3 regions of the Mesorhizobium sp. BE184 genome follow, and region 1 is predicted to be linked to each of the others. Evidence: predicted binding sites of a transcription regulator. Region 1 holds the regulator's gene; each other region holds the start of a gene.
The links. Region 1 encodes LexA, which represses DNA repair genes until DNA is damaged. Its sites were predicted from a motif close to TGTTCNNNNTGTGTTCNG; they were not measured.
Positions count from the first base shown of each region.

Region 2: a site for LexA is predicted at 8,629-8,646, ahead of J2X35_RS00380 (PA0069 family radical SAM protein). Genes of this name have one in related genera too.
Region 3: a site for LexA is predicted at 7,060-7,077, ahead of ssb (single-stranded DNA-binding protein). Genes of this name have one in related genera too.

Region 1 is NZ_JAVDVU010000001.1:1,347,260-1,357,970, forward strand. It holds gene J2X35_RS06630 (SurA N-terminal domain-containing protein) at 1-1,075, shown strand, start outside; gene trpD (anthranilate phosphoribosyltransferase) at 1,072-2,082, shown strand; gene trpC (indole-3-glycerol phosphate synthase TrpC) at 2,087-2,899, shown strand; gene moaC (cyclic pyranopterin monophosphate synthase MoaC) at 2,901-3,398, shown strand; gene glp (gephyrin-like molybdotransferase Glp) at 3,398-4,603, shown strand; gene lexA (transcriptional repressor LexA) at 4,744-5,466, shown strand; gene J2X35_RS06660 (ComEC/Rec2 family competence protein) at 5,547-8,126, opposite strand; gene gltX (glutamate--tRNA ligase) at 8,218-9,639, shown strand; gene gltA (citrate synthase) at 9,823-10,711, shown strand, end outside.
Region 2 is NZ_JAVDVU010000001.1:75,163-85,873, forward strand. It holds gene J2X35_RS00335 (tetratricopeptide repeat protein) at 32-697, shown strand; gene der (ribosome biogenesis GTPase Der) at 704-2,137, shown strand; gene J2X35_RS00345 (cell wall hydrolase) at 2,285-3,475, shown strand; gene J2X35_RS00350 (AtpZ/AtpI family protein) at 3,708-4,109, shown strand; gene J2X35_RS00355 (F0F1 ATP synthase subunit A) at 4,172-4,930, shown strand; gene J2X35_RS00360 (F0F1 ATP synthase subunit C) at 5,000-5,224, shown strand; gene J2X35_RS00365 (F0F1 ATP synthase subunit B) at 5,284-5,883, shown strand; gene J2X35_RS00370 (F0F1 ATP synthase subunit B) at 5,894-6,385, shown strand; gene J2X35_RS00375 (ribonuclease HII) at 6,563-7,261, opposite strand; gene J2X35_RS00380 (PA0069 family radical SAM protein) at 7,400-8,554, opposite strand; gene J2X35_RS00385 (glycosyltransferase) at 8,704-9,201, shown strand; gene J2X35_RS00390 (sigma-70 family RNA polymerase sigma factor) at 9,366-9,932, shown strand; gene J2X35_RS00395 (anti-sigma factor) at 9,929-10,615, shown strand; gene J2X35_RS00400 (S8 family serine peptidase) at 10,608-10,711, shown strand, end outside.
Region 3 is NZ_JAVDVU010000001.1:1,195,356-1,206,066, forward strand. It holds gene J2X35_RS05905 (hypothetical protein) at 1-359, opposite strand, end outside; gene J2X35_RS05910 (SMODS domain-containing nucleotidyltransferase) at 317-1,198, opposite strand; gene uvrA (excinuclease ABC subunit UvrA) at 1,524-4,448, opposite strand; gene J2X35_RS05920 (hypothetical protein) at 5,171-5,440, opposite strand; gene J2X35_RS05925 (ATP-dependent Clp protease proteolytic subunit) at 5,530-6,135, opposite strand; gene J2X35_RS05930 (SRPBCC domain-containing protein) at 6,163-6,627, opposite strand; gene J2X35_RS05935 (metalloregulator ArsR/SmtB family transcription factor) at 6,624-6,938, opposite strand; gene ssb (single-stranded DNA-binding protein) at 7,178-7,696, shown strand; gene J2X35_RS05945 (OsmC family protein) at 7,781-8,206, shown strand; gene J2X35_RS05950 (MarC family protein) at 8,240-8,869, opposite strand; gene gyrA (DNA gyrase subunit A) at 9,123-10,711, shown strand, end outside.

The sequences.
Region 1 (10,711 bases):
CGAACAGCTTGTGTTCAAGTCGGCCGACGACGCCAAGGCGGCGTTCGATTCGCTGAAAAGCGGCGCGACCTTCGACAAGCTTGTAACTGCGGAAGGCAAAACCCAGGCCGATACCCTGCTCGGCACGCTGCCGAAGGACAAGATCGCCGACAAGGCCGTCGCGGACGCCGCCTTCGCGCTGAACGTCAACGAGGTCAGCCCGGTCGTCCAGGGCTCCTTTGGCCCGGTGCTCCTGCGCGTTACCGACATCAAGCCGGAGGTGGTCAAGCCGGTTGCCGAGGTGTCCCAGCAGATCAAGAAGGATCTTGCGCTTGCCGAAGCCAGTCGCATCCTGCTCGATGTGCACGATTCTTATGAAGACGCCCGCGCCGGCGGCGCTTCCATGCAGGAAGCCGCCGACAAGCTGAAGCTCAAGGTGGTCACCATCGATGCCATCGACCGCTCCGCGCGCAAGCCGGATGGCGCCGTCATCGAGACCCTGCCCGAATCGGCCTCGCTCATTCGTTCCGTCTTCGACGCCGAAACCGGCATCGAGAATGAAGGCCTGACGACCGCCGACAATGGCTATGTCTTCTATGAGGTCAGCGCCATCACCCCTGCCCGCGACCGGACGCTGGATGAAGTGCGCCAGAAGGTCATCGCCGACTGGACCGCGGCGGAAACGTCCAAGCGGCTTACCGCCAAGGCGGAAGAACTCGAAAAGCGGGCCAAGGACGGCACGGCCCTCGACGCCATCGCCGGCGAGCTCAAGCTCGAAAAGCAGACTAAGCGCGGATTGAAACGCGAGGCCGACGACGCCGACTTCGGCAAGGACGGCACCGCCGCCATGTTCGGCGTCGGCGAAGGCGGCACCGGCGTCGTGGCGGCCCCGACGGGCGAGGCCAAGATCCTGTTCAAGGTGGCGGAAGTCTTCGAGCCGGCAGGCGCGGACGCCAGCACCGTACCGGCGGAAGCACAGAAATCCTTCGCCTCCGGCCTGTCGGACGATCTGCTCGATCAGTTGGTCGCGCAGTTGCAGACGCAGTACAGCGTGCAGATCGACCAGACCGCGATGACCCAGGCGCTCGCCCAATGAGCGCACTGAAGCCGCATATCGCCAAGGTTGCGGTTGGCGACGTCCTGTCCTTCGACGAGGCGCGCGAGGCGTTTGAGGTCATCATGTCCGGCGACGCTACGCCCGGCCAGATCGGGGCTTTCCTGATGGCGCTGCGCGTGCGCGGCGAAAGCGTGCATGAGATTTCCGCCGCGGTCGCCACCATGCGCGCCAAGATGCTGCGGGTCGATGCACCCGCCGGCGCGATCGACATCGTCGGAACCGGCGGCGACGGCCTGCACAGCGTGAATATCTCCACCGCTTCCGCATTCGTCATCGCTGCATGCGGCGTTCCGGTCGCCAAGCACGGCAACCGGGCGCTGTCTTCGTTGACCGGAGCCGCCGATGTCCTGGCCGCGCTCGGCGTCAACATCGAACTGCAACCGGAGGCGATCAGCCGCTGCATCCACGAGGCCGGTGTCGGCTTCATGTTCTCGCCGTCGCATCATCCGGCGATGAAACATGTCGGGCCGACGCGCGTCGAACTGGGCATCCGTACCATCTTCAACCTTATCGGTCCGCTTTCCAATCCCGCCGGCGTCGACCGCCAGATGGTCGGCGTCTTCTCGCCCGAATGGACCATTCCGGTCGCCGAAACACTCAAGGCGCTTGGCACCAAATACGCCTGGGTGGCGCATGGCGACGGCTATGACGAGATCACCACGACCGGTGAAACGCAGGTGGCGGAACTGTCCGACGGGACGATCCGCACCTTCACGCTGACTCCGGAGGCTTTCGGCATCGCCCGCCACACCCAGGAAGAGCTCAATGGCGGCGACGCGGCTTTCAATGCCAATGCGCTGCGCACCATGCTCGAAGGAGCGCCCGGCGCGTTCCGCGATACGGTTCTGATGAATGCCGGCGCCGGTCTCGTGGTCGCCGGCAAGACCGCCAAGCTCGCAGAAGGCATCGCCATGGCCGCCGAGGCGATCGACAACGGCCGGGCGGTTGCCGTCCTCGACAAGCTCATCGCTGTTTCCAACAGGTAACGCGATGGCCGATATCCTGAAAAAGATCGAAGCCTACAAGCGCGACGAGATCGCGGAAGCCAAGGCCCGCGTCCCGCTTGCGGAAATCAAGGCGCGCGCCGCCGATGCCAGCGCGCCCCGCGGCTTCATAGCCGCTCTGCAGGCCAAGCGCGCAGCCGGCAAGATAGGTTTGATCGCCGAGATCAAGAAGGCGAGCCCTTCCAAGGGCCTCATCCGCGCCGATTTCGATCCGCCTTCTCTCGCCGCAGCCTATGCGAAGGGCGGCGCGGCGTGCCTGTCCGTGTTGACCGACCGGCCCTCCTTCCAGGGCGCGCCGGAGTTCCTGACCGGGGCCCGCAACGCCGTGTCCCTGCCGGCGCTGCGCAAGGATTTTCTCTTCGACCCCTATCAGGTCCATGAGGCGCGGGCCTGGGGCGCCGACGCCGTCCTCATCATCATGGCCAGCGTCGATGACGCGATGGCGGCCGAACTTGAGGATACGGCGTTTTCGCTCGGGATGGACGTTCTCATCGAAGTGCATGACGAAGCCGAGACCGAGCGGGCGCTTCGGCTGAAATCAAGGCTGATCGGCATCAACAATCGCGACCTGCGCACCTTCGAGACGACGTTGCAGACCTCCGAACGGCTCGCCTCGATGATCCCGAACGATCGCCTGCTGGTGTCCGAAAGCGGCATCTTCACCAATGAAGATTGCCGCAGGCTGCAGAAAAGCGGGATCGATACCTTCCTGGTCGGCGAAAGCCTGATGCGGCAGCCCGACGTGACGCAAGCGACGCGCGCGCTGCTCAGCCTCGACATCGCCGCGGCGCAGGCCTGAGATGGCCGGCGATTCGCTGCCCGTCCCAGGCCTCACCCATATCGGCGCCACCGGCGAAGCCAACATGGTCGATGTCGGCGGCAAGGCCGAGACTGTTCGCTTCGCGGTGGCCGAAGGGTTCGTCTCCATGCAGCCGGAAACGCTGCGCATGATCCTCGACGGCAATGCCAGGAAGGGCGACGTGCTGGGCACCGCGCGCATCGCCGGTATCATGGCCGCCAAGAAGACGCATGAGCTGATCCCGCTCTGCCACCCGCTTCTGCTGACCAAGGTGTCGGTGGAGATCGAGCCCGACGAAAGCTTGCCGGGCTTGCGCGTGACGGCGCAAGCCCGCGTAACCGGCAAGACAGGCGTGGAAATGGAAGCGCTGACGGCAGCCTCCGTCGCCTGCCTGACCATCTACGACATGGCCAAGGCCGTAGACCGGGCCATGGTCATATCCGGCATTCGGCTGAAGCTGAAAAGCGGCGGAAAATCAGGCGATTACGAGGCGGCGTGATGGCGCTTGTTCCAGTCGCCGAAGCACTGCAGCGCCTGCTGGACGGCGTTGAGCCCTTGCCCGCCGAGAACGTCGCGCTGCACGAGGCTTTCGAGCGTGTCCTTGCACAGCCTCTGGTCGCCCGGCGTACCCAGCCGCCCTTCCACGCTTCCGCCATGGACGGCTACGCGGTCAAGGCGGCCGATGTGTCGACCGCGCCCGCCCAGCTCACCGTGATCGGCGCCGCGCCGGCTGGCCAGGGATTTGCCGGTACTGTGGAGCGCGGCCAGACAGTGCGTGTCTTCACCGGCGCACCGCTGCCGGCGGGTGCCGACACGGTCGTCATCCAGGAAAACGTCCGCGCCACCGGCAACGGCGTCATTGAGGTGCTGGAACCGGCCAGCCCTGGCCGCAATGTGCGAAAGGCCGGCCTCGATTTTGCCGACGGCGACGTCGTCCTTGAAAAAGGCCGGCTGCTCGATCCCGCGGCCCTTTCGCTGGCGGCTTCGGCAAACTATCCGCGAGTCCCCGTCATCGGCCAGCCGCTCGTCGCCATCATCGCCACCGGCGACGAATTGATGCTGCCGGGCGCTGAACTCGGGCCAGACCAGATCATCTCGTCCAATGCCTATGGCGTCGCCGCCGCGGCCCGCTCGGTTGGCGCGCAAGCCATTGATCTCGGCATCGCCAAGGACAGCAAGGACGCCATCGCAGCCCTGGTGCGCAAGGCGGTGGCGGCTGGCGCAAACGTCATCGTCACGCTCGGCGGCGCTTCCGTCGGCGATCACGATCTCGTCCACGACGTGCTCACCGGCGAGGGCATGACGCTGGATTTCTGGAAGATCGCCATGCGTCCCGGCAAACCGCTGATGTTCGGGCGCATGGGGCCCATCCGCTGCGTTGGCTTGCCTGGCAACCCGGTGGCGAGCCTCGTTTGTACGCAGCTGTTCCTCAAGCCGCTGCTGGCCCGCCTTGGCGGGCGGCAATTCGTGCAAGACATCCGCGAGGCACAGCTTGCCGCCCCGATGGCCGAAAACGACCAGCGCCAGGATTATGTGCGCGCCGTCGTCCACGATGGAGCAAGCAGCCTAACGGCGACGCCTTTCAGCGTGCAGGATTCGTCCATGCTGCGCATGATGGCCGACGCCAACGGCCTGATCGTGCGCGAGCCTTTCGCCCCCGCCGCCGCAGCCGGGGACCCGTGCAAGGTGCTGATGCTGCGCTGACGCCCGCGTGGCGGCGGGCTTGCTGAACAAAACGTCAACACATTCATTAAACTTTAAACGGTTGCGGAACACAACTGGAACAGATAGTGTTTGTTCTGGGTTTGTTTTTTCGATTCTGTTCGACACCCTTGGGGGCCGCAATGCTGACGCGCAAGCAACATGAACTGCTTCTTTTCATCCATGAAAGGCTGAAGGAAAGCGGCATTCCCCCTTCCTTCGACGAGATGAAGGAGGCGCTGGATCTGGCTTCGAAGTCGGGCATCCACAGGCTCATCACGGCGCTGGAAGAGCGCGGCTTCATCCGCCGGCTGCCGAACCGCGCCCGCGCCCTGGAAGTGCTTCGCCTGCCGGATTCGATCGCGCCAGGTCTCAACGCCGCGCGGAAATTCTCGCCCGGAATTATCCAGGGTGGCCTCGGCAGGCCGCAACCGAAGGAGCCGACCCGTCTGCAGGCCGCCGGCAACGACGACGATGCCGCCGCCGCCATTTCCATTCCCGTCATGGGCCGCATCGCCGCCGGCGTGCCGATCGACGCCATCCAGCACAAGACCCATTCGATTTCCGTGCCGCCGGACATGATTTCGGGCGGCGAGCACTACGCGCTCGAGGTCAAGGGCGATTCGATGATCGAGGCCGGCATTTTCGACGGCGACACGGTCATCATCCGCAACGCCAACACCGCCAGCCCCGGTGAGATCATCGTCGCCCTGGTGGACGACGAGGAGGCGACCCTCAAGCGCTTCCGCCGCAAGGGCGCATCCATCGCGCTGGAAGCGGCGAACCCCGCCTATGAAACCCGCATCTTCGGCCCCGACCGGGTCAAGGTGCAGGGTCGGCTGGTCGGGCTGATCAGGCGCTACTGATCCGGATCAGCGGCTTGGCTTGGCTTGGCTTGACGTATCGAATCCGACACGCGGCTTGGAGTTTGCCGCGCATGGTTGCGTCATTCATCTTCCGAATTTTGCTCGTCTTCCGCATTTCGTCTTTGACGGCTCGCGTCCTGGCGTGACCGGCGCTCGAACGGCGGCAGTCCCCTCGCCTCGCGCGAGAACTGCCGCTGCACGTGCCAGGGCCGGTAGTCGCCAACGATGGCGAACTGGATTTCCGCTGGCGCGGCGGCTGACTGCGGAGCGAAATACACGGCGGCGCTGCCCGATTGCGCAAGCTCCTGTCTGGTGATGACCGCAACCAGCGGGTCATGGCAGGGATCGGAAGCGGTTGCGTCGTCGATGACGATCAAGGCCGCGAATCCGCAGGCATTGCCGGCCGACCGTTCGTCCTTCACCCGCGCCACGATTGCCCCCGAGACGTGCCGCGCCACGCAACTGTCCGGTGTGCAGAGAAATGGCGTGCCGGGCGGGAGGTCGAGCGCGCCGGTTGTGACCAGCCTTGTTTCTTCGCCTTTGAGGGTTTCGGGCCCGATCACAGTTTCCGCATCAAGCGCGCGACGCCAGTTGTCGATGGTGAACTGGTTCGGCTTCGGCCGATTGACGGCGAGTTCGCCGCCGCCGATCGGCATGGCGATCAGATGCGCATCCTCCGCGACCAGGACGTCCGGCGTTCGCACGCTCGGCATGGCGAGTATGCCGCCAAGCGCGAACGGAATGGCCGCCAGGCGCAGCCGGGTCGTCGCCACGGTCGCGATCACCAGCGCGACGGTGACGAGCAGGACGGACTGGATGGACACCAGCCCGACCGCATCGACTGGCGACCGCACGGAAATCCAATCGGAGATGGCGATCATCGCCGTCAGCCCCTTTCCCACCACGTAGAGAAATGGCCCGTCGGCGCCGAACGGCATGGCGATGGCGGAGAGCACCGCGAAGGGCATCACCGCCAGCGAGACGATGGGCATCACGGCGAGGTTGGCGAACAGGCTGAGCGGCGACACGCGCTGGAAGTGCCACATGGCGAACAAGGCGGTGGCGCTGCCGGCGATGATCGTGGTCGCGGCGATGCCGACCCCGGCGCTGAAGAACCGGCCCGTGAGATCGGCGAGGAGTGAGCGCTCCGCCGGCGGGCCGCTTGCGCTTTTGGTCGCGCGGTAGTCCGACCACCACGCATAGGCGCCAACCAGCGCCGCGGTCGCTGCGAACGACATCTGGAAGCTCGGGCCGACCACCTCGTGCGGCGACACCAGGATGACGATGACCGCCGAGATGGCGAGGTTGCGCATGGTCAGCGCCGCGCGGTCGAACAGCACCGCCGTCAGCATCACCGCCAGCATGATGAAGCTGCGCTCGGCGGCGACAACGACGCCCGAAATGGAAAGGTACGCCGCGATCGAAAACAGCGCCGCCGCGGCGGCATATTTCTTCACCGGGCGTCGCGAAGAAAAGCCGGGAAACAGCGCGAAGGCGGCGCGCAGCATCACCATCACCGTGCCGGCGACCAGCGCCATGTGCAGCCCGGAAATCGAGATGATGTGGTAGATGCCGGTGCGCCGCATCGCCTCGTTGATCGGCTCGGGAATGCCGGCGCGCACGCCGACCATGAGGGCGGCGGCGATTTCGCCTTCCGGTCCGCCAATGGTGGCGCGGATGCGGCCTGCGATGGCGTCGCGGATATTCTGCACCGCCGTCGCCAGCCGCGCCTTGAGCGGCACCTCCTTGATTGGCTCCAGCTTGGGATTGCTGAGGAAAAAGCCGCTGCCGCCCAGGCCCTCGAAATAGCTTTCGAAGGAGAAGTCGTAGCCGCCCGGCCTCACCGGCCCGGTCGGCGGCAAAAGTCGCACGAAGCCGCTGACCTGCGATCCCGCCATTGTTCCGGCCGGGATGGCGCGGGCCGACAGCCGCACGCGCTCCGGTTGGTAACGCAGCTTCGGCCGCGCGGTCGAAATCACGTCCAGCGTCAGCCGCACCCGGCCGCTGGCCAGTTCGTCGATTGAAACGACCCGACCGGTCAGGCGCGTGGAAATGTCCGACCCGAGCGTCTCGCCGCCGCCCCGCCAGGTCTCGACCTTCGCCGCCAGAACGCCGAGCGCGCAAAAGAACCCGACAGCGAACAAAAGATGCATTTTCGGCTGCGAGCGGCAGGCGAGCATCAGGCAGGCCAAAGCCACGACGCACATGACCGGCTGCAGGAAACCGGGTTCGGATGCCACCGCGAAATAGAACAGGGCTCCAGTGGCCAGGAAGACAGGAACGAGCAGGAAGCCGACGCCTCGGTCGAGTTCCGTACCGGAGGCCACGGCAAGGCTGCGGCCAAGGTCATGGACGGAAATCCGGCCAAGACTTTGCGCGAGCCGCCATCTGGCCGGACCGGGCCGGGAAAGCTGGATCTTTCCGGGCAGATATTCCGCGGGAAGGATTTCACCTTGAGGGGCAGGTCCGTGCGCCGGCTCCCGCAACGGCGACGCTGCTGCGCCGTCATCGGCTGTGACCGGCGAGCTTCGCATAGCCGCGGTATCTACCCGCAACCCGGCATGAGAATCCGGCGCCGGCGTCGGCGCGAACAGCGACCGTTCGCTGACGTCGCGGTCAGCTTTCCCGCTGTCTTTGCCGCCCCGGCCCTGCCCCGCCATCGGGTCTGCCCCTTGCGCCCATGCCCCCCTATGCTACATGAACGCCCGGCGCGGAAAAGTCCGCCAATGCCCGAAGGTTCTGAAGAGTTCTATGTCCGAAACGGTCGTTACCCGCTTTGCCCCCTCGCCCACCGGCTATCTCCATATCGGCGGCGCGCGCACGGCGCTGTTCAACTGGCTCTATGCCAGGCATACGGGCGGCACGATGCTGCTGCGCATCGAGGATACCGACCGCGAACGCTCCACCGATGCGGCCACCGCCGCCATCCTTGATGGACTGTCCTGGCTTGGCCTGACCTGGGAGGGCGAGCCGGTCTCGCAATTCGAGCGCGCCGCTCGCCACCGCGAGGTGGCCGAGGAACTGGTTCGCAACGGCAAGGCCTATTATTGCTACGCCACGCCGGCGGAACTGGAGGCGATGCGCGAGAAGGCCCGCGCCGAAGGGCGCCCGCCCCGCTACGACGGCCGCTGGCGCGACCGCGACCCGTCGGAGGCGCCTGCCGGCGTGCGCGGCGCGATCCGCATCAAGGCTCCGTCCGAGGGCGAAACTCTGGTGCGCGACAAGGTGCAGGGCGACGTGCGCTTTCCCAACAAGGACCTCGACGATTTCATCATCCTGCGCTCCGACGGCAACCCGACCTACATGCATGCCGTGGTGGTCGACGATCATGACATGGGCGTCACCGACATCATCCGCGGCGACGACCACCTGACCAACGCAGCGCGCCAGACGGTGATCTACGACGCCATGGGCTGGACCGTGCCGAGGATGGCGCATATTCCGCTCATTCACGGCGCCGACGGAGCGAAGCTGTCCAAGCGCCATGGCGCGCTCGGCGTCGAGGCCTATCGCGCCATGGGCTATCTGCCCGAGGCGCTGCTGAACTATCTGGCGCGGCTTGGCTGGAGCCATGGCGACGACGAAATCATGTCCGTGGCCGACATGGTCTCGTGGTTCGACATTGTCGACGTCAACAAGGGCGCCGCGCGCTTCGACTTCGCCAAGCTCGAAGCGCTGAATGGCGTTCACATGCGCGCCATGGACGACGCGGCGCTGACGAATATCTTCATCGAGACGCTGCCGCATCTGCCGAATGGCGAGGCGCTGGCCGCGAAGCTGGACGAGAAGGCCAAGGACCGGCTGCTACAGGCCATGCCCGGGCTGAAGGAGCGCGCCAGGACACTGGTGGAGCTGGCCGACAGCGCCTATTTCCTCGTCGCCGACCGGCCGCTGGCGCTGGACGAGAAGGCGCACGCGATTCTCGACGCCGATGCCAAAGCCGTGCTTGCGGCATTGCTGCCGGGATTTGAGGCCGTGACCGACTGGAACGCGGCATCGACTGAGGCCGTCGTACGGTCTTATTCCGAGGCAAACGGCCTTAAGCTCGGCAAGCTTGCGCAGCCCTTGCGCGCCGCTCTGACGGGCCGCAGCACGTCTCCCGGCGTGTTCGACGTTCTGGCCGTGCTGGGTCGCGACGAAAGTCTGGCGCGCATCGGCGATCAAATCGATTAGAGGGGACCTGGCACAAGAAATTGGCATTGAAAGGCGCGTATTGCGGTGCAACATTAGCGTTGGACTAATCAGGCATGCACCCTCGGGCGGGGTAGTGTTCTCGCGCATTCAAAAATTTTTCCAACGCTTTGCGTTGCAAGATAATTTTGCCTGAAGGGCAAGAGGAAACAAAAGGAGTTTGCGATGACCGAAAAGACTGCAACACTGGACCTGGGCGGCAAGTCCCACCAGTTCAAGGTCCGAAGCGGCTCCATCGGCCCGGACGTCATCGACATCGGTGCACTCTACTCGACGACGGGCGCTTTCACCTACGATCCAGGCTTCACCTCGACCGCCGCCTGTGAATCGGAAATCACCTTCATCGACGGCGATGCTGGCGTTTTGCTGCACCGCGGCTATCCGATCGACCAGTTGGCCGAGCATGGCGACTTCCTCGAAGTCTGCTACCTGCTTCTTTACGGCGAGCTGCCGACCAAGGCCCAGAAGGACGATTTCGATTACCGCGTGACGCGCCACACCATGGTGCATGAGCAGATGTCGCGCTTCTTCACCGGGTTCCGCCGCGACGCGCATCCGATGGCCGTCATGTGTGGCGTCGTCGGGGCGCTGTCGGCGTTCTATCACGACTCCACCGACATCTCGGATCCGTACCAGCGCATGGTCGCTTCCATGCGCCTGATCGCAAAAATGCCGACCATCGCCGCCATGGCCTACAAGTACCATATCGGCCAGCCCTTCATTTACCCGAAGAACGACCTCGGCTTCGCCGCCAACTTCCTCCACATGTGCTTCGCCGTGCCATGCGAGGAATACAAGGTGAACCCGGTGCTGGCGCGCGCCATGGAGCGCATCTTCATCCTGCACGCCGACCATGAGCAGAATGCCTCGACCTCGACGGTTCGCCTGGCCGGCTCTTCCGGCGCCAACCCGTTCGCCTGCATCGCCGCCGGCATTGCCTGCCTGTGGGGGCCGGCGCATGGCGGCGCCAACGAGGCGGCGCTCAACATGTTGTCCGAGATCGGCCATGTCGACCACATCCCGGAATTCATCGGTCGCGCCAAGGACAAGAACG
Region 2 (10,711 bases), 1.3 Mb from region 1:
AAGGCCGGCTTGGGCGAGAACGGTTTCAGGAATGTCGGACGACAGTTTCATCCGCGAAGTCAACGAAGAGATTCGCAGCGACCGCGCGAAGGCGTTGTGGGACCGTTTCGGTCCAGCGGCGATCGTGCTCGCCGTGCTGGTCGTTCTCGGCACCGCCGCCTATGTCGGCTACACCTATTGGGACGAAAGCCGCGCCAATGCCTCCGGCGACGCGTTCTCGAACGCGCTGAGCCTTGCCAATGACGGCAAGCAGGACGAGGCGCTTGCCGCCCTCGACCAGCTCGAGAAGGACGGCTACGGCGCCTACCCGCTTCTGGCGCGTATGCGCGCCGCGACAGTCAAGGCTGACAAGGGCGACTTCGCCGGCGCCGTCAAGGATTTCGACGAGGTCGCCACCGACACGGACATACCGTCGGCATTGCGCGACATGGCCAGGCTGCGCGCCGGTCTGCTGCTGGTCGATCACGGCACCTTCGCCGACGTGTCGAGCCGGGTCGAGGCGCTCACCGCCGATGACAACAGGCTGCGGCACACAGCCCGCGAGGCGCTCGGTCTGTCGGCCTGGAAGGAAGGCAAGGCGCAGGACGCGCTGAAACTGTTCGACCAGATCGCCGCCGACGATGGCGCGCCACGCAATTCCCGGGAACGGGCGCAGCTCATGGCCGAGCTGATCCGAGGCTCGGGCAATGCGTCGTGACGTGGGATGACTTTCAAAGTCGCGATAATCGGCCGGCCTAACGTCGGAAAATCGACGCTTTTCAACCGTCTCGTCGGCCGCAAGCTGGCGCTCGTCGACGATACGCCGGGCGTCACCCGCGACCGCCGCGTTCACCCGGCCAAGCTCTATGACCTGCATTTCGACGTGATCGACACCGCCGGCTTCGAGGATGCGCCGACGTCCTCGCTGCCTGGCCGCATGCGCGCGCAGACGGAAATCGCCATCGGCGAGGCCGATCTCATCTTCTTCCTGATCGACGCCAAGGCCGGCCTTCTGCCCGACGACCGCACCTTCGCCGACGTCGTGCGCCGGTCCGGCAAGCCGGTGGTGCTGGTCGCCAACAAGGCGGAAGCACGCGGCGCCGAAGGCGGCATGCTGGAATCCTGGGAGCTTGGGCTGGGCGAGCCGGTTCCGGTTTCGGCCGAGCACGGGCAGGGGATGCCCGACCTTCGTGACGCGGTGATCGAAGCGCTGGGCGCCGCCCGCGCGTTCGGCGAAGACGATGACGACACGGATGACGTTGCCGAAAGCGACGTGCTGATCGGCGAGGACATCCCGCAATCGGATGCAGACGAGGTTCCGGCCTATGACGAGACCAAGCCGATGCGCATTGCTGTCATCGGCCGCCCGAATGCGGGAAAATCAACCCTGATCAATGCGCTGATCGGCGAAGAGCGCCTGCTGACCGGCCCGGAAGCCGGCATCACCCGCGATTCGATTTCGGTCGACTGGGACTGGCGGGGCCGCAGGATAAAGCTGTTCGACACCGCCGGAATGCGCCGCAAGGCCAGGGTGCAGGAAAAACTGGAGAAGCTTTCGGTGGCCGACGGGCTTCGCGCCATCCGGTTCGCCGAGGTCGTCGTCATCGTCTTCGACGCGACGATTCCCTTCGAGAAACAGGACCTGCAGCTCGTCGATCTCATCGTGCGCGAGGGCCGCGCGCCGGTCATCGCCTTCAACAAATGGGACCTGATCGACGAGCCCCAGCAAGTGCTGGCCGAACTGCGTGAAAAGGCCGAACGCCTGTTGCCGCAGGTGCGCGGCATCCAGGCGGTCACTGTCTCGGCCGAAACCGGTCGCGGTCTCGACAAGCTCATGGATGCCATCATCCGCACGCACAAAATATGGAACAGCCGGGTCTCGACCGGAAAGCTGAACCGGTGGCTGGAGGGCATATTGGCGCATCATCCGCCGCCCGCCGTCGCCGGCCGCCGCCTCAAGATCAAGTATCTCACCCAGGCCAAGACCCGCCCGCCGGGCTTCGTCGTCTCGTGCTCGCGGCCGGATGCCGTGCCGCAATCCTATGTGCGCTATCTCACCAACAGCCTGCGCGAAGCCTTCGACATGCCGGGCGTGCCGATCCGCATGGCGCTGCGCACCTCCGATAACCCCTTTGCCGGCCGGGCGAAGAAGAGATGAAACGGCGGCGGCGTCGCGGCATCTGATCGCGCCGGCTCACGCCACATCGCCGCGGTTGCTGTCGCGCCTTCACAATTAACTCTCCATCAAGGTTAATGCACCATTGTAACTCTCCAGTGGGGTTCAGTAGCGTTCTGGAGAGTTTCCGTGCATCGACGTCTTGTGAAGCGGCTTTTTGCAGCCGCCGCCGGTGAGAAAAAACGTTCTCTCCTCGCCCCTTGCGTCCTTGGTCTTGGCATCTGGATCGGCTTTCCGACCATGACCGGCTACCAGGACATGACGAGCCTGATATCCGGGCTCGAAAACTCCAACGCACGATGGAATGCCTTCGTGCAGAAGTCGGTCGCCGGCTCCGTCCATGCCGCCGAAATCCAGTTCACCGACGGCGATTCCGTCACCGGCTCGATCTCCGGTTCTGGCGTCAGTCTGCCCGGCGTCGGCACGGTCGCCTTTCGCGGCAAGACGGGCGCGATGGCGAAAACGCCGGACGAGGCGCGTGTGGTGCGGACCGAAAAAACCGATCGCATCCTTCAGGTCACGCCGGTCGCGCCGCCGAAGAACTTCAGCGCCGGATCGATATTCGAACGGACATCTTCCCTGTTGCGCCCAGCCATGGATGACAGCCTCAAAATGGCTTTCGCCAAATCTCCCATCAAGGGCAAGGAAATCCAGATCGCCGCCGCTTTCCATGCGCGCGAGGAGAAGAAGATCGGCGGCGGAATGCCCACCGCGCTGGCCGCCCTCATCACCAACGATCAGGCCGACGTGCTTGCCACCGCCTATGCGCCGGCCGAGCCAGATTACGCCAAGGCCTCTCCCTTCGAGACACTGCTGCAGGACGAGAAGCCTGATTCCGGCCGCTTCATTCCGCCGCTGGCCAAGGGCGATCATGCCTGGATGCAGACGGCGCTGCCAGCTGCCGTGTTCTCCAAGCCGGAGCAGACCTGCCTCGCCAACGCGATCTATTTCGAGGCCCGCGGCGAATCGCTCCGCGGCCAGGCCGCTGTCGCCCAGGTGGTGTTGAACCGTGTCCGCAATCCGGCCTATCCGGGTTCCGTCTGCGGCGTCGTCTACCAGAATTCACACTGGCGCAACGCCTGCCAGTTCTCCTTTGCCTGCGACGGCATCAAGGACCGCATCACCGAACCGTCGCGCTACAAGACCGCCAAGGACGTTGCTCTCGCGGTCAGCGCCGGCAAGATCTTCATCCCGGAAGTCGGGTCATCGACCCATTACTACGCAAACTACGTCAATCCGGGCTGGGCACGCTCCATGCACAAGATGGTCAAGATCGGCCTGCATATCTTCTACCGCACCTATGGCGGCGGCTGGAGCTGAACAGGCTTCGGCAGACATGGCTCGAGTCTCGCCGGCCGCGGGATTCTGCGCCGCATTGCCGCGCCGGTTGCCGGGCACGATGTCGCACTTGTCTAAGCCATTGATTTCCATGGCGTAAATACTTGGCTTTCGCTTGGCCCGCCCGGCTTGACGGGCGCAGGCCCTCTATCTATGTTGCGCCCGACTTGAAGGCGGACAAACGGCGACGTTTTGGCCGGGCAGGGAGGTTGCGATGGCCGCAGGCAAAAAGCCAGGCGGAACCGGAGAGACCGGCCCCTCGAACCAGCACGGAGCCGGCGTCCGCGACGACGACCTTGAACGCCGCCGGCGTGACCTTGAAGCATCGCTTGCGACAAGGCTGCCGAACCGGCTCGAGGGGGAAGACAAAGCCAGGACGAGCGGTGCCACGGGCTACGGCCAGGCATTCAAGCTGTCCAGCGAGTTCATTGCCGGAATAGCGGTTGGGATCGGCGTCGGCTGGTTTGTCGATCGCATGGCGGGAACTTCGCCCTGGGGGCTGATCGTCTTCCTGCTGTTGGGTTTCGGCGCCGGCATCCTGAACGTCATGCGTTCGGTGGGCGCCGTCGCCGAGTTCGGACAGGGCGGCAAGCGGCCTCCCGGTTCGGAAGAATGAATTGGGCGCCCCGGCGCCAGGGATTTTAGAAGGCCGCGAGCGGCTTTGATGGGGATTTAAAATTGGCTGCCGACAAAGTCGACCCGATCCACCAGTTCCATATCAATCCTATCGTGCCGATTCATATCGGCGGCTATGACCTGTCCTTCACCAACTCCTCCCTGTTCATGGTGGTGGTGGTCCTGGCGGCTTCGGCTTTCCTTTACCTGACGACCTCCAGCCGCGCGCTGATCCCCGGCCGCCTTCAGTCCGTTTCGGAGATGAGCTACGAATTCGTCGCCAATATGCTGCGCGACGCCGCCGGCTCGCACGGCATGAAGTTCTTCCCGCTGGTGTTCTCGCTGTTCATGTTCGTGTTGGTCGCCAACCTGCTCGGCCTGTTCCCTTACTTCTTCACCGTCACCAGCCACATCATCGTCACCTTCTGCCTGGCGATCCTGGTGATCGGCACCGTCATCGTCTACGGCTTCGCCAAGCACGGCCTTGGCTTCCTCAAGCTGTTCGTGCCGGCCGGCGTGCCGGTGGTGCTTCTGCCGTTGGTGGTGGCGATCGAGATCATCTCGTTCCTGTCGCGGCCGATCAGCCTTTCCGTCCGTCTCTTCGCCAACATGCTGGCCGGCCACATCACGCTGAAGGTCTTCTCGGGCTTCGTCGTCTCGCTGAGCGCGCTCGGCGCCGCCGGCGTTGCCGGCGCGGTCCTGCCGCTGGCCATGGCCGTGGCGCTGACCGGCCTCGAAGTCCTGGTCGCTTTCCTGCAAGCCTATGTGTTTGCGGTGTTGACCTGCATGTATTTGAACGACGCCCTGCATCCGGGGCACTGACCGAACACGAACGACGGCGGCAACGCCGGGAAATTCAAGCCTTTCCAGATTCACGAAGGAGTTTATGAAATGGAAGCTGAAGCAGCAAAGTACATCGGCGCCGGCATCGCCTGCCTCGGTATGGGTGGCGCGGGCATTGGCCTGGGCACCATTTTCGGCAACTACCTGGCGGGCGCGCTGCGCAACCCGTCGGCTGCTGACGGCCAGTTCGGCCGCCTGATCTTCGGCTTCGCCGTGACGGAAGCTCTGGGCATCTTCTCGCTGCTCATCGCGCTTCTGGCGCTGTTCGGCTGATTTCTACCCAATAGACAGGGCCGGCTGTTTTTGGCCGGCCTGAACCACGGGAACGACCCATGTTCGTGACACCTGCCTATGGGCAAGAGACCGCGCCCGCCGTCGAAGGCGGCCATGGCGGCACCGAAGGCGCCACGCAAACCGGCACCGAAGTGCCGCACGGCGGCGAGCACGCGGGCACCTTCCCGCCCTTCGACCCGGCGACGTTCCCGTCGCAGATCATTTGGCTGGCAATCACCTTCGGCCTCTTCTACCTGTTCCTGAAACGGGTGATCCTGCCGCGCCTGGCCGGCATCCTCGATGTGCGCTCCGGGCGCATCGCCCAGGATCTCGACCATGCCGCCAAGCTGAAAGGTGAGGCGGATGCGGCGGTCGCCGCCTACGAGCAGGAACTGGCCGAGGCCAAGACCCGCGCCAACGTCATTGGCCAGGAAGCGCGCGACGCCGCCAAGGCCGAGGCCGAAGCCGCTCGCAAGAAGGTGGAGGCCGGCCTCGACAAGAAGCTCGCCGCTGCCGAAGAACGCATCGCCACGATCAAGTCGGGCGCGATGAAGGATGTCGGCGCCATTGCCGAGAGCACCGCCGCGGCCATCATCGAGCAGCTTGTCGGCAAGGCCGACAAGAACGATGTCGCCGCCGCCGTGAAATCGGTGCGCTGAGGAGACGACGATGGACGCAACAGCTCTCGCCACAGTCTGGGCCACCGTCGCCCTGCTGATTTTCGTCGCCATCCTCCTCTACATCAAGGTGCCGGCGATGCTGTCGAAGTCGCTCGACGCCCGCTCGGACAAGATCCGCGCCGAACTGGAAGAGGCCCGTCGTCTGCGCGAGGAAGCGCAGGCGCTGCTGGCCGAGTACCAGAAGAAGCGCAAGGAAGCCGAGCAGGAAGCCGCCGACATCGTCACTGCCGCCCGGAACGAGGCCGCCATGCTGGCCGACGACGCGCACAAGAAGACCGAGGATTATGTCGCCCGCCGCACGGCGCTGGCCGAGCAGAAGATCGGTCAGGCCGAGCGCGAGGCCATCAACGAAGTGCGCGCCAGCGCTGTCGATCTGGCTGTGGAAGCGGCCCGCAAGGTTCTCGGCGACAAGGTGGACGCCAAGGCGGACACAAGCCTCTTCAAGGCATCGCTCGCCGAGGTCCAGGCCAAGCTGAATTGATCGAACGGTCCCGGCGGTATCGCTGACCGGTTCAGGAACAGGAGCCGCTGGAGAAATCCGGCGGCTTTTTTGTTGTGCCGGGCACCGGCCTTCATCCAACATCCCCGAACTTGATCCGGAGGAGGCCGGCAGGGAAGAACAGCGGTCAGTCGGTTTCCGGTAGAATGGGCAGCAGCCTCATTCCGCCCCGAGGAGTTCCGCTTCGCTCTCTTCGACCGCGATGCCACCAAGCCGGAACGGCGCGAAGGAAATGCGGTGCAGGCGCGCCACCGGTCCGTGGGTCTCGATGGCGGTGCGGTGGCGCACTGTGGCGTAGCCCATATGCAGTTCGAAGCCGTAATGCGCATGCGTGTGCCCGCAGCGCGACATCATGCGGTCGCGCATCACCTTGGCGACGATGGAGGCGGCGGCGATGGATTGCGATCGCTGGTCGCCACGGATGAGCGCGCGGCCGGCGCAGGGCAGGCCAGGCGGCACGTCGCGTCCGTCGGCCAGCGCCAGCCTGGGCCTGACCGGCAGGCTGCAAAGCGCCCGCCGCATGGCTTCCAGGCTGGCCTTGAGGATGTTCGATCCGTCGATACCTTCGGCCGAGACAGACGCCATCGCTACCCCGAGCGAGGTGGCGAGTATCCTTTCGAACAGCGCTTCACGCTGATCGAACGTCAGCCGCTTGGAATCGTCCAGCCCGTCCGGAATGCGCGCCGGATCGAGCACGACCGCCGCGGCCACGACCGGGCCGGCCAGCGGGCCGCGTCCTGCCTCGTCCATGCCGGCGACAGGCCAAAGGCCTTCAGCCATCGCCTTCGTTTCGAAGGAGAAGTCGGGTTTTTCCGTCATCTCGAAGAGAAGCGGAGAATCGGTGCGCGTGCGAGGCATGACAACCAGATTCGCATCGGCTCCGATTCTCCGCAAGACCCTCCCGTCCGTTGGGGCGGCGGATCGGGAGGCACCGTCAGCGGGCCGAGGGACAGGGCCGGACGGGATTCTTGAATGCCGGGCAGCCCGGCAGGTCTGCTACAGCAGCATCAATTGTTCGTTTTTCTTCGCCGCGGGCACGAACTGGTCGGTCCGCAACGTCCGGCGTTCGGTGTTGAGGCCGAGGCGCTTTGCGGCGATCTCGAACCGGCGGCCGATCTGCCAGGCATAGGGTCCGGCGCCCTTCATGCGCTTGCCCCACTCCGAATCGTAGTCCTTGCCGTCGCGCATCGAACGCACCAGCGACATCACATGCCGGTAGCGGTCGGGATAATGGCGCAGCAGCCAGTCCTTGAAGATCGGCGAGACCTCCAGCGGCAGGCGAAGGATGACATAGCCGGCCTCGCGGGCGCCTGCGGCGCGCGCCGAATCCAGGATGCGCTCCATCTCCGGATCGGTGAGGCCGGGAACGATCGGCGCCACCATCACCGAGGCCGGGATGCCGGCATCGGAAAGCTGGCGGATCGCCTCCAGCCGCTTCGTCGGCGTCGACGCGCGCGGTTCCATGGTGCGCGCCAGCATCCGGTCCAGCGTCGTCACCGAAAGCGCGACCTTTGCCAGGCCGCGTTCGGCCATGCGGGAAAGAATGTCGATGTCGCGCGTCACCAGCGCCGATTTCGTCACGATGCCGACCGGATGCCCGCGCGCTTCCAGCACTTCGAGGATTTCGCGCATGATGCGCCATTGCTTCTCCACCGGCTGGTAAGGGTCGGTGTTGGTGCCGATGGCGATGGTGCGCGGCTGGTAGCCGTCCTTCGACAGTTCCTTGTCGAGCAGGCGCGCCGCATCCGGCTTGGCGAACAGCTTGGCTTCGAAATCCAGTCCCGGCGACAAGCCCATGAACGAATGCGTCGGCCGCGCGAAGCAGTAGACGCAGCCATGTTCGCAGCCGCGATAGGGGTTGATGGAACGGTCGAACGATATATCGGGCGACTCGTTGCGGGTGATGATGGTGCGCGGCTTCTCCACCTGCACCTCGGTCTTGAACGGCGGCAGTTCCTCCAGGCTCTCCCAGCCGTCGTCGAAGACATGGCGGGTGATCGGCTCGAAGCGGCCCGAGGGGTTGATGCCGGCCGAGCGTCCGCGGTTGCGGTCGGGCCGCACGCGCATTCCGCTCTGTTCGATCATCGCATTGGCCATTTCGGCTCGTCCTGCTCCGAAGGCTGCAATGTCGGCGCGCGCGATATGTTCCATTTTCGCCCTTTCCCAGGGACTGTCGGGGGAGTTTCGAATCGCCGTTCTCATGAACATATTCCTATTTTCAGAATGAGAACAAAGCAAGAACTTTTTGCGGAAATTGCTGAAACTGGCATTGCTTGGCGCTTTCGGCTATTCGGCTAATCATGTTGAGTGTCCTGATCGAAACCCATGACAGCGAGGAGGGGCTGGCGCGCACGCTGGCCTCGCTCGTCGGCGGCGCCGTCGAAGGGGTGGTGCGCGATGTCATCGTCTGCGACATGGGGTCGACCGATCAGACGCATGGCGTCGCCGAGCATGCCGGCTGCCGCTTCGTGACGGAGGGAATCGCCGCCGGCATACGCCAGGCGAAGGGCGACTGGCTGCTGATCCTGGAGCCGGGCGCCAGGCTTTCCGAAGGCTGGATCGACGAGGTCGTTTCTCACGTGGCGCGCTTCACCATGCCGGCCCGGTTTTCCCGCGCGCCCGGCAGCCGTGGCCGCTTCTTGTCGCGCGCCTTTGCCCGCCAGCGCGCGCTGGCGCAGGGGCTTGTCATCACCAGGCGGCAGGCGGCGGCGCTTTCGCAGCACGCCGGCAGCGCCGAGGCTCTGGCGCGCGGTCTGGCGATGAGGACGCTGGGCGCAACGATCTGGCCTGCGGCCTGAAGGGCCTGATCCATCCCTGCCGGTGAATGGGAGGAAAGCGGCCTTCGCATGCCGCTGGAAACCCCAGGCCTCTTCGGTTAGCTTTGGAAAATCGAGGCGAGGCGGTGAACCTTCTTGACCCCATCGGCGACAGAGCAGACAGGAGCCGGGCGGCTCGGCCGGTCATGACGAACGCATCGTCGACCGACCGCGAACTCGTCGGCCGGGTCGCTTCGGGCGACCGGGCAGCCTTGCGGCTCCTGTTCATGCGCCACCACGCGCGGGTCTACCGCTTCGTGGCGCGCCAGACGGGGTCGGACATGGTCGCGGACGATATTGCAAATGAAGTTTTCCTCGAACTCTGGCGTCAGGCGCCGGCTTTCGAAGGCCGTTCCGAGGTTTCGACCTGGCTGCTCGGCATCGCCCGCTTCAAGGCGCTGTCCTCGCTGCGCAAGCGCAAGGAGGACTGGATCGACGACGAAGCCGCGGCCGCCGTGCCCGATGGCGCCGACACGCCGGAAGTCACCGCCATGAAGGAAGACAAGGGCGCTGCGCTGCGCCGCTTCGTCGATGCCCTGCCGCGGGAACACCGCGTTGTCGTCGATCTGGCCTATTACCACGGCAAGTCGGTGACCGAGATCGGCGAGGTGCTGGAAATCCCTGTCGCCACCGTCAAGACGCGGATGTTCTACGCCCGCAAGAAGCTTGGCGAGGCGTTGAAGGCCGCGGGCTACGACAGGGGATGGCCATGAGCTATGATGGCGACATGAGCGAAGCCGGAAAGATGTCGCGCCGCGATGAGATGGAGGCCCTTCTGCCGTTCTATCTGAACGGCACGCTGGACGGAGCCGAGCTTGCCGACCTCGAAGCGTGGCTAGCGACGGACCCGGCCGCGGCGGCTGCGCTGGAAGAGGCCGAGGCCGAATTCTCCGGCACGATCGCTTCGAACGAAGCGGTTCGTCCGCCGGCCGACGCCTTCGCCCGTTTTGCCAAACAGCTGGATGCGGAGACCGGCCGGGAACGCAAGGCATCTTCCTCCGCCCCTTCGGTGGTGACCCGGCTCTGGAACGGGTTCCGTGCGGTCCCCGCGAGTTTTGCCTGGGCGGCTGCCGCGGCATTGCTCGCCTTTGTCGTCGTGCAGCAGGTCGCGGCGCCGAACAGTGGTCCCGGCTTCGAGGTCGCCGGCGCGGAAAACGATCTGGCGAAGCTGCCCTTTGCCCTGGTCAAGTTCAAACCCGATGCCCGCATGGCCGATGTCGTCACGTTCATGGGCAACAATGGCCTGAAGATCGCCTCCGGCCCGACCGTCGACGGCATCTTCCGTATCGCCATCGCGACGACGACCGGCGCGGAATATGACCGCTTGTTTGCCCTTATCGCCGCGCAGCCATTCACCGAGACGGCGCTCGGAGGCAGGAAGCCGGTCGATGGTTGAGCGCGCCGCAAAGGCATCGCCGCAGGGCCGTGTACGGGGCCGGACCATGGTCCGTGTGGCGCAGCGTGTGCTTTCCATTGCTGCCGCTCTCGCGCT
Region 3 (10,711 bases), 150 kb from region 1:
TTGCGAAAATCATCGCGCAACGCCTTAAATGTTCCAGCGAGTCTTCCGATATCCGCGATCTGAGAATCCATTTTTAGTGACTCGATGATCGCAGGAAAAAAGCCCGCGACGATTGCAAGAAAAGGAGCGATCCATGACCATTCGCCTTCTTGCAAAAATGACCAGCCTGCGAAGCCTCCCAGTACGATGGGAACTACGATGAAAAACGCTTTCCTTCTTCGGACAACTCTTAGCCAAATTGTAAGCGACGTTGAGGTGTAACTGCAGTTCTCCTGCTGATCTTCACATTCCTCTAAGATGCTTTTTAGCCGAGATGTCATGGCGACTTTGCAATCCAATATCCGAAAATCTTTTGCCATTCTTCACCGGCCGCATCGACCAGGTCGATTGTCTCAAAATCGCATGCTTTTCTGGCTCGATCCCATGCACTTTCCGCCCGGCTCTTCCAACTGTCATCAAGCCAGTGAAGATGCCCATCTAGCGTCCAAATATAAGTATTAGATAACCCGATCAGATATTCGAAGAAATCTCGAACGAGCCAATCGTAATAGAAGTATGAGCAATTTGCCCACTTCGATGTGTTCAGAAAATCTGCAGTTAGTGTCTCGAGCACGTAGGATTTCAGTGGGACGCCACACTCATCCCGCCAGATTTTAAACATCCGAACGAGTTTCTTTGTGTTGTAGCTGCTCGCCGTATTGGATTGATTTAAACGCGAGATCTCACCTACGGGATCAACGTCTTTCCAAGAACCGCCATCATTTGTGTCACAGATTCTGTAATGCGTGTCATCTAGTTCGAACGCTGGCACCACCTCGATCATTAGTGTGTTGAACTTCACTTGTACGACCTGGCCATCGCCACGCATCGTCGTCTGCGGATAAAATGGTTCAAGAGCAGTCTTCACTTCCTGCAATAAGGTGGATTGCTTATTTCCTCCAAGGGCATCAACCCTGAAATACTCCGTGTTGGGCAACACAAAAAACATATCGACATCATAAGGTGGCCGCACTGCGGTGCTTTTTCCCCACGAACCTACTACTAGCTTGTGAACGTCCTCACTATCGCTGCTCCAATATTTCGAATTCAGTGCAGACGTGATTCCACGACATTTGCTGTCGCCATCGTCGATCTGACTATCTGTCAGAACAATATTGTCGTTGAATTCGGAAAACCGTTTCGTGACAGCTATCCACATTCCATCCTCACTTCTGCTGCGCGAACACAAGTAGGGTCCAGCGAATAGGTGCGGGCGGATTATGCTGGTGATGATTCTGGGGTGGTAACGGATTTCCTTTGTTTGCAGCGATTTCGTCACCGCAGTGCTTGCATCGGTAAATGCCTGAGTTCGCAGCTATGGTACCTGGAGGATGTTCTGCGTCGTATTCGGCATGATCGCTTTTCTGGAGATACTGTGCGTACTTAAATTGCGCCATAGTTTTGCCCCGCAAACTGTGGTCACAGAATATATAAAGTACATAAAGAGAACAAGAGTGGAATATCGCGATCCACAGGAACGCGACCTACTCCGCCGCCACCCTTCGCTTCGCCCCCGGCCGGCGCTCCAGCAGTTCCTTCAAGAACTGCCCGGTATAGCTGCGCTTTTCCGCGACAATCTCTTCCGGCGTCCCGCTCGCCACCAGTTCGCCGCCGCCGTCGCCGCCTTCGGGGCCGAGGTCGAGCACCCAGTCGGCGGTCTTGATGACTTCGAGATTGTGCTCGATGACGACCACCGTGTTGCCCTGGTCGACCAGTTCCTGCAGCACTTCCAGCAGCTTGGCGACGTCGTGGAAGTGCAGGCCGGTGGTCGGCTCGTCGAGGATGTAGAGCGTCTTGCCGGTCGCCTTGCGCGACAGCTCCTTGGCCAGCTTGATGCGCTGCGCCTCGCCGCCCGACAGCGTGTTGGCCTGCTGGCCGATATGGATGTAGCCAAGGCCGACATCCTTCAGCGTCTGCAGCTTGTCGCGCACGCCGGGCACCGCGGCGAAGAAATCGACGCCTTCCTCCACCGTCATGTCGAGCACGTCGGCGATCGACTTGGTCTTGAAGGTGACGTCCAGCGTCTCGCGGTTGTAGCGCTTGCCGTGGCAGACGTCGCAGGTGACGTAGACGTCCGGCAGGAAATGCATCTCGATCTTGATGACGCCGTCGCCCTGGCAGGCCTCGCAGCGGCCGCCCTTGACGTTGAACGAGAAACGGCCCGGCTGGTAGCCGCGCGCCTTGGCCTCCGGCAGGCCGGCGAACCAGTCGCGGATGGGCGTGAAGGCGCCGGTGTAGGTGGCGGGGTTGGAGCGAGGGGTGCGGCCGATCGGCGACTGGTCGATGTCGATGACCTTGTCGAGGAATTCCAGGCCCTCGATGCGGTCGTGGTCGGCCGGATGCTCTCTGCTGCCCATGATGCGGCGCGAGGCGGCCTTGAACAGCGTCTCGATCAGGAAGGTCGACTTGCCGCCGCCCGACACGCCGGTGACGGCGGTGAAGGTGCCGAGCGGAATCTCGGCGGTGACGTTTTTCAGATTGTTGCCGCGCGCGCCGACGATCCTGATGCGCTTGCCCTTCTTGCCGGGACGGCGCGCCGCCGGCGTGGCGATTTCCAGTTCGCCCGACAGATACTTGCCGGTGATCGAATTGGGGTTGGCCATGATCTCGTTCGGCGTGCCCCTGGCGATCACCTCGCCGCCATGGATGCCGGCGGCGGGGCCTATGTCGACCACATAGTCGGCATGCAGGATGGCGTCCTCGTCATGCTCGACGACGATGACGGTGTTGCCGATGTCGCGCAGGTGCTTCAGCGTATCGAGCAGGCGGGCATTGTCGCGCTGGTGCAGGCCGATGGATGGCTCGTCCAGCACGTAGAGCACGCCGGTGAGGCCGGAACCGATCTGGCTGGCGAGGCGGATGCGCTGGCTCTCGCCGCCCGACAGCGTGCCGGAATTGCGCGCCAGCGTCAGGTAATCAAGCCCGACATCGTTGAGGAACCGCAGCCGCTCGCGGATTTCCTTGAGCACCCGCACGGCGATTTCGTTCTGCTTGTCGTTCATCTGCGACGGCAGCTCGGTGAACCATTTGTCGGCCTTGCGGATCGACTGTTCGGTCACCTCGCCGATGTGCTTGCCGGCGATCTTCACCGCCAGCGCTTCCGGCTTCAGCCGGTAGCCGTTGCAGGCCGGGCAGGGGGTGGCCGACATGAAGCGCTCGATCTCCTCGCGCATCCATGCGGATTCGGTTTCCTTCCAGCGCCGCTCCAGGTTGGGGATGACGCCCTCGAACGTCTTGGTCGTCTTGTAGGAGCGCAGGCCGTCATCATACTGGAACGCCACCTCGCGCGCGCCGGTGCCGCGCAGGATTGCCTCTTTCGCCTCGGCGCCGAGGTCCCTGAACTTGTCGCCGGGCTTGAAGCCATAGGCCTTGCCCAGCGCCTCCAGCGTCTGCGCGTAATAGGGCGAGGACGACTTCGCCCATGGCGCGATGGCGCCGTCGCGCAGCGACAGGTTCTCGTCGGGGACGATCAGCATCGGGTCGATGGCGCGCTGGCTGCCCAGCCCGTCGCAGGTCGGGCAGGCGCCGGCGGGGTTGTTGAAGGAGAACAGCCGCGGCTCGATTTCCGCAATCGTAAACCCGGACACCGGACAGGCGAACTTTTCCGAGAACAGCAGGCGCTCATGCGTCTCGTTGGCGGATTTGTTGACCGCGTCCTCGCCGGTCTGGCTGGCGTCGAGCGGCCTGTCGGCGAACTCGGCCACCGCCAGGCCCTCGGCCAGCTTCAGCGCCGTCTCGATCGAATCCGCCAGCCGCGTGGCAAGGTCGCCGCGCACCACGATACGGTCCACCACAACGTCGATGTCGTGCTTGTATTTCTTGTCCAGCGCCGGAACGTCGGCGATCTCGTAGAAGGCGCCGTCGACCTTGACGCGCTGGAAGCCTTTCTTCTGCAGTTCCAGCAATTCCTTGCGGTACTCGCCTTTGCGGCCGCGCACGATGGGCGCCATGATGAACAGGCGCGTGCCTTCGTCCAGCGCCAGCACGCGGTCGACCATCTGGCTGACCGTCTGGCTTTCGATGGGCAGGCCGGTGGCGGGCGAATAGGGAACGCCGACGCGCGCGAACAGCAGGCGCATGTAGTCGTAGATCTCGGTGACCGTGCCGACGGTCGAGCGCGGATTCTTCGAGGTGGTCTTCTGCTCGATGGAAATGGCCGGCGACAGCCCGTCGATCTGGTCGACGTCCGGCTTCTGCATCATCTCGAGGAACTGGCGCGCATAGGCCGAGAGGCTCTCGACATAGCGGCGCTGGCCTTCGGCGTAGATCGTGTCGAAGGCAAGCGACGACTTGCCCGAACCGGAAAGCCCGGTCATCACCACCAGCGAATCCCGCGGCAGGTCGAGGTCGACATTCTTGAGATTGTGTTCGCGCGCGCCGCGAATGGAAATGTATTTGTGGTCGGCCATGCCGGTCCGCCGCCTCGATATCTGATTGCCGGATTGGCGGATGCCGCCGTTCCCCTGATGTAGGTAGTTTTGCCGCTACGTCGAGATGCCGCAACCGCCCCAGCGCGTTTAACCGCCTTTGGCGGGATGCGGCAAGCAAAAAGAACAAAGGTCGAACGACTTGCTGACAGCGTGTTGGCAGGAAGTCCGTCCCGGACGCCTGACGCGACCGATCACTTTTTCTCCCATCCGTCGCTCGACACTTGACCCGGCTTCGGCGCGGGTCCAGATTTATTTCCGTCGATGAGGCCGATCGCCAGCAGGGCGATCTTCGAGCCGCAACAGGCCGTCTGCGAGACGCCGCAGGCTACGAATAGGCGCCTCCAACGACACAAGAGCAACGAGCAAGGGAGCGAGGTATGACCCCACCGGACAGTCCCAGCCGGCTCCACGTTTCGCTGGAGCCGCGGCGAACCTGAAATTGCCACGCCGACCGGCTAGGCCATGTCGGTTCGTCGAAATCCCCCACATTGAGAAACGATAGTCGGATCAGCGGCTGAACCCGCGGCGCATCCGAAAAATAACGCCGGTAAAACACTCCCGGCAAAAATGAGTTGATCTCATAAGGCCCCGACCGCTTTGCAAATGCAGCGGCGGGGCCGTTTTCGTTGCAGCAATGGGCTTTTACGCAGGCCCCGCACATCATTGGCAGGAGGTTGACGGCTCGATCGCGAGCGGCGGTCTTATTTCTTCTTCAGCTCGAACTCGTTGCCGAAGCCAGCCTCTGCGCGGACGAAACCGGATATGCGCACATCGAAATTGCCAACCTTGTACCGGCCATCTTCGGCAGGCTGTAAGTCCGGCTCCGGTTCAGCCGGCTTGACGATGCGATAATCGCCCTCGACCCCGGGCAAAGTACCGGACACCGGCTTCTCGCCCGCATGGGCGTAACCGGCGACAAAAGCCGCCAGCACAAACGCGCAGGCGCGCGCGGTAAGGATTGTTGCGCTCATCGGTAAAGCATAACGGTTCGAGCGGTTCAGGGCCAGTGGCTTCCGCAACAGGAGCTGGTCTGGCTGGCGAACGAAGATAGAAACGCCGCCTACGCCGCGGCCTTGCGTGTGTCATAGACATGGTCAACGACGCCCCATGCCCGGGCCTCCTCGGCGGTCATGAAATAATCACGGTCGAGCGTGCGCTCCACCTCCTCCAGCGTGCGGCCGCAATGCTCCGAATAGAGCCGGATCATGCGGCGCTTGATCTTGAGGATATTTTCGGCGTGGCGCTCGATGTCCGAGGCCTGGCCCTGGAAACCGCCCAGCGGCTGGTGCACGACGATCTGCGCGTTGGGCAGGGCGATGCGCCGCCCCGGCGTGCCCGCCATCAGCAGGAACGATCCCATCGACGCGGCAAAGCCCATGCAGACGGTCGAGATCGGGCAGCGCACATAGCGCATGGTGTCGTAGATGGCGAAGCCGCTGGTGACCACACCGCCGGGCGAGTTGATGTAGAGGGAGATTTCCTTGTCGGGATTGTCCGCCTCCAGCGACAGTATTTGCGCGCACACCAGCGCCGCCATGCCGTCTTCGATCTGGCCGTTGATGAAGATGATGCGCTCGCGCAGCAGCCGCGAGAAAATGTCGAAGGCGCGTTCGCCACGGCTCGATTGCTCGATCACCATCGGCACCAGGTTGGCAAGGCCGCTCATTGTCGGTTCTCCGTTCGTTGGCGGCGCTCAGGCCGCGCGCAAAAGCATGATCGTGTTGGCTGGAGCCGGCCGTGGCCGTGGCTTGCCCGAGAGGGTGAGACGGCAAGTCGGAACGCCGGCCAGCGCGACCGCGGGAATGGCGGCGAAGTCGCCATGCACGATGCGCAGGCGGGTGCCGCCGGAGGCGGAACGGGCAAGCTCGAAACTGACGGTGCTGTCGATGCCGGAGGCGTCGCCGTTTTCACGGTCGTCCCGTTCACGCCAGGAATAGCGCAGCAATCGGCAGGGATCGGCCTCAAGAACCTCGCATTCTATCGGCGCCGCGCCGGGACGCAGTTGGAAGCGGCTGCCGGCCTCGATGGCGGGATCCATGTCATTGGGCAGCAGCCACGCAGCCAAAAGCTCGGGCACGGTGAGCGCCCGCCAGACCTTTTCCGGCGGCTCGGCCAGGTCGCATTCGACAACGATCGGCGCGGCGGGCTTCTCGGTCATTGATCCATCTCCTTCAGCATCGTCTTCAGTTTTTCCACATGCGCCGGCCAGAAGGCGCGGTAGCGCTCGATCCAGCCGAGCAGCGGCCCAAGCCCGTCCGGATCAGCCCGGTAGTAGGCGTTGCGGCCGGCGCGGCGTTCCTGAACCAGCCCGGCGCCGCGCAGCACGGCCAGATGCTGCGATACGGCCGGCTGCGTCACCGACGTGCCATCGCGCAGCTGCGATACGGTCATCTCGCCGCCGGCCAGCCGCTCGAACAGCGCGCGCCGGGTCGGGTCGGCCAGGGCGCGGAATATCTCTGCTTCGATCATGGCAGAAGCATAAGTGCAAACTTATTCGTTTGGCAAGCGGCGAGAACAGCTTGTATCGCTTCCTAACGGACTGGCCTTTGACTCTGCTGACATTTCCTTGACAAAGCAGGTGCGGATTGAATAGAACATAAAGGGAACAAAAACATTGTGGGTAAAACTGCCTCCTGGCAGGCACGCGCTGCGCGCAGCCTGTAAGGTGCGTGGATCAAATCGATTTCGGATGAGCGTGGAGAAGTGTGATGGCGGGCAGCGTCAATAAGGTCATTCTGGTGGGCAATCTCGGCGCCGACCCGGAAATCCGCCGGCTGAACTCAGGCGAACCGGTGGTCAATCTGCGGATTGCGACCTCGGAAAGCTGGCGCGACAAGAATTCGGGCGAACGCAAGGAAAAGACCGAGTGGCACAGCATCGTCATCTTCAATGACAATCTGGCCAAGGTCGCCGAGCAGTACCTGAAGAAGGGCATGAAGGTTTATCTCGAAGGCGCGCTGCAGACCCGCAAATGGGAAAAGGACGGCGTCGAACGCTATACAACCGAGATCGTGCTGCAGAAATTCCGCGGCGAACTGCAGATGCTGGATTCGCGCGGCCAGGGCGAGGGCGGTCAGGTCGGCGGCTATTCCGGCGGCGGTCGTGACAGCTTCGGCCAGTCGGGTCCCGGCGGCGGCGACGATTTCGGTGGCCGCGGTTCGGGCGGCGGCGGCAATCGCAGTGGCGGTGGTGGCTCGCGCGATCTGGACGACGAAATCCCGTTCTGATCGACGCTGCGCGGGACCGTTTGCGGTCTCCATAAGGGTGGCGCAGTCGCTTAACCTGGTGGCGCCTGGCTTGAGGGATATTCGGTGAAGGCACGGGTCAAGTGGGTCGAGGAACGGACTTTCGTCGGCGAGTCGGGCTCCGGCCACAAGCTGGTCCTCGGTACGGCGTCAGCGCCCGGCGGTGCGACGCCGGGACCGAGCCCGATGGAACTCGTGCTGATCGGCACCGGCGGCTGTTCAGCCTATGATGTCGTGCATATCCTCGAAAAAGGCCGCGAGGCGGTCGAGGATTGCGTGGTCGAGCTCGACGCCGACCGGGCCGAAATCGACCCGAAGGTGTTCACGCGCATCCACATGCATTTCATCGTCAGCGGACGGGCGCTTTCCCTCGACAAGGTCAGGCGCGCGGTCGATCTGTCGATCGACAAATACTGCTCCGCCTCGGCGATGATGGCCAGGACCGCTGCGATTACCCATGATTTCGAGGTGGTCGACACGTCGGCGAAGTAGGTCCCCGGACAGGCTGGTCCCGGTAGAGGCATATCACCCCGCCATCAGCGCCTTCACGCCGTCGGCGACGAACTGCACCGCCAGCGCCGCGAGGATGACGCCCAGCAGCCGCGTCAGGATGGAGCGGCCGGTCTGACCGAGTATGCCATCGACGCGCTCGGCCAGCAGGAACACCGCATAGGTGATGGCCAGGCACAGGAAAATGATGCCGACCAGCGCCATCTGCGCGGCAACGCCCTGAAACGAACCGGAAAGCAGCACCGTGGCGGAAATCGCGCCGGGTCCGGCGATCAGCGGGATCGCCAGCGGAAAGGCGGCGAGGTTGTGGATGTGGTCGCGGGTAATGGCGACGTCGCCGATCTTCTCCTTGCGGTCCTGACGCCGCTCGAAAACCATCTCGAAGGCGATGAAGAACAGCAGGAAGCCGCCCGCCACCCGGAAAGCGGGCAGGGTGATGCCGAATACCGACAGGATCGACGCACCCGCCAGCGCGAACAGCGCCAGCACGAGAAAGCCGATCACCGAGGCGCGAATGGAGACCTGCCGGCGCTCGTCGCGGTTCATGCCGCGCGTGATCGCCAGGAAAAGCGGCGCCAGACCCGGTGGATCGATCGTCACGAGAATGGTCACGAAAGCATTGAAAAGACTGTCGAAACTGGACATGGGCCAGACCCTCTGGCGGTCAGGCTAGCGTGATCGCGGCTTGCGCGCCAGTCCAGTCACGTCGAACGCCGCGCGCCAATCGGCTCCGGCGCCTGCGCCAATCGCGATAGGTTGCCGCAGCGTCCGCTCGAAAATCGCCCATCCATTTGAATCTTCGTGGAAAATCAGTTCTGGAAAAGCTGCCGCGCCATTGGAGAAATCCAGCGGCTTCCTATATAAAAGGCCTGTGATTCCCTCTTTCGTGTGACGCATTTTGAACGACCAGAAGACACCGCTCGGGCCGCAGGGTCCTTCCGGCATCGAGCCGATCTCGATCATCGAGGAGATGCAGCGCTCCTATCTCGATTACGCGATGAGCGTGATCGTGTCGCGCGCGCTGCCGGACGTCCGCGACGGGCTGAAGCCCGTTCACCGGCGCATCCTCTATGCGGCGCATGAGAGCGGCTATCACTGGAACCGCAAATATGTGAAGTCGGCCCGTCCGGTCGCCGACGTGATGGGTAAGTACCATCCGCATGGCGACGCCTCGATCTATGACGCCCTGGTGCGCATGGCGCAGGACTGGTCGCTGCGCGTGCCGCTCATCGACGGGCAGGGCAATTTCGGCTCCATCGACGGCGACCCGCCGGCGGCGATGCGCTACACGGAATCGCGCCTGACCAAGGTCGCGCATGAGCTGCTCGAGGACATCGACAAGGAGACCGTCGACTTCCAGGACACCTACGATGCGTCGGGCAGCGAACCGAAAGTCTTGCCGGCGCGTTTTCCCAATCTTCTGGTCAATGGCTCCGGCGGCATCGCCGTCGGCATGGCGACGAACATTCCGCCGCACAATTTGTCCGAAGTCTGCAACGGCGCCATCGCGCTGATCGACGACCCGGCGATCGGCCTGCCGCGGCTGATGGAGATCATCCCCGGTCCGGACTTTCCGACCGGCGGCCTGGTGATCGGGCGCGCGGGCATCGAGAGCGCCTATGCGACGGGCCGCGGCTCGATCCTGATGCGCGGGCGCGTCGAAATCGAGCAACGAGCCAACGACCGGGAAGCCATCGTCATCACCGAAGTTCCCTATCAGGTGAACAAATCGTCGATGATCGAGAAGATGGCCGAACTGGTGCGCGACAAGCGCATCGAAGGCATTTCCGACATCCGCGACGAAAGCGACCGGCAGGGCTACCGCGTCGTCATCGAGCTGAAGCGCGACGCCGTCGCCGACGTCATCCTGAACCAGCTTTACCGCTATACGCCGCTTCAGACTTCATTCGGCGCCAACGTCGTGGCGCTGAACGGCGGCAAGCCCGAAGTCATGACGCTGCTCGACATGCTGAAGGCCTTCGTATCCTTCCGCGAAGAGGTGATCAGCCGCCGCACCAAATTCCTGCTGCGCAAGGTTCGCGACCGCGCCCATATCCTGGTCGGTCTCGCCATCGCCGTCGCCAACATCGACGAGGTCATCAAGCTGATCCGCGGCGCGCCGGATCCCACCACCGCGCGGGAGCAGTTGATGACCCGGCGCTGGCCGGCGGCGGATGTCGAGTCCCTGATCCGGCTGATCGACGATCCGCGCCACCGCATCAACGACGACGGCACCTACAATCTTTCCGAGGAGCAGGCGCGCGCTATTCTCGCGCTGCAGCTGTCGCGCCTCACGGCGCTTGGCCGCGATGAAATCGCCGACGAATTGAACAAGATCGGCGCGGAAATCTCTGATTACCTTGACATATTGTCCTCGCGGGCGCGCATCCAGCAGATCGTCAAGGACGAACTGGCAGCCGTGCGGGACGAGTTCGGCACGCCGCGGCGCACCGAACTGCTCGACGGCGCGGCCGACATGGACGACGA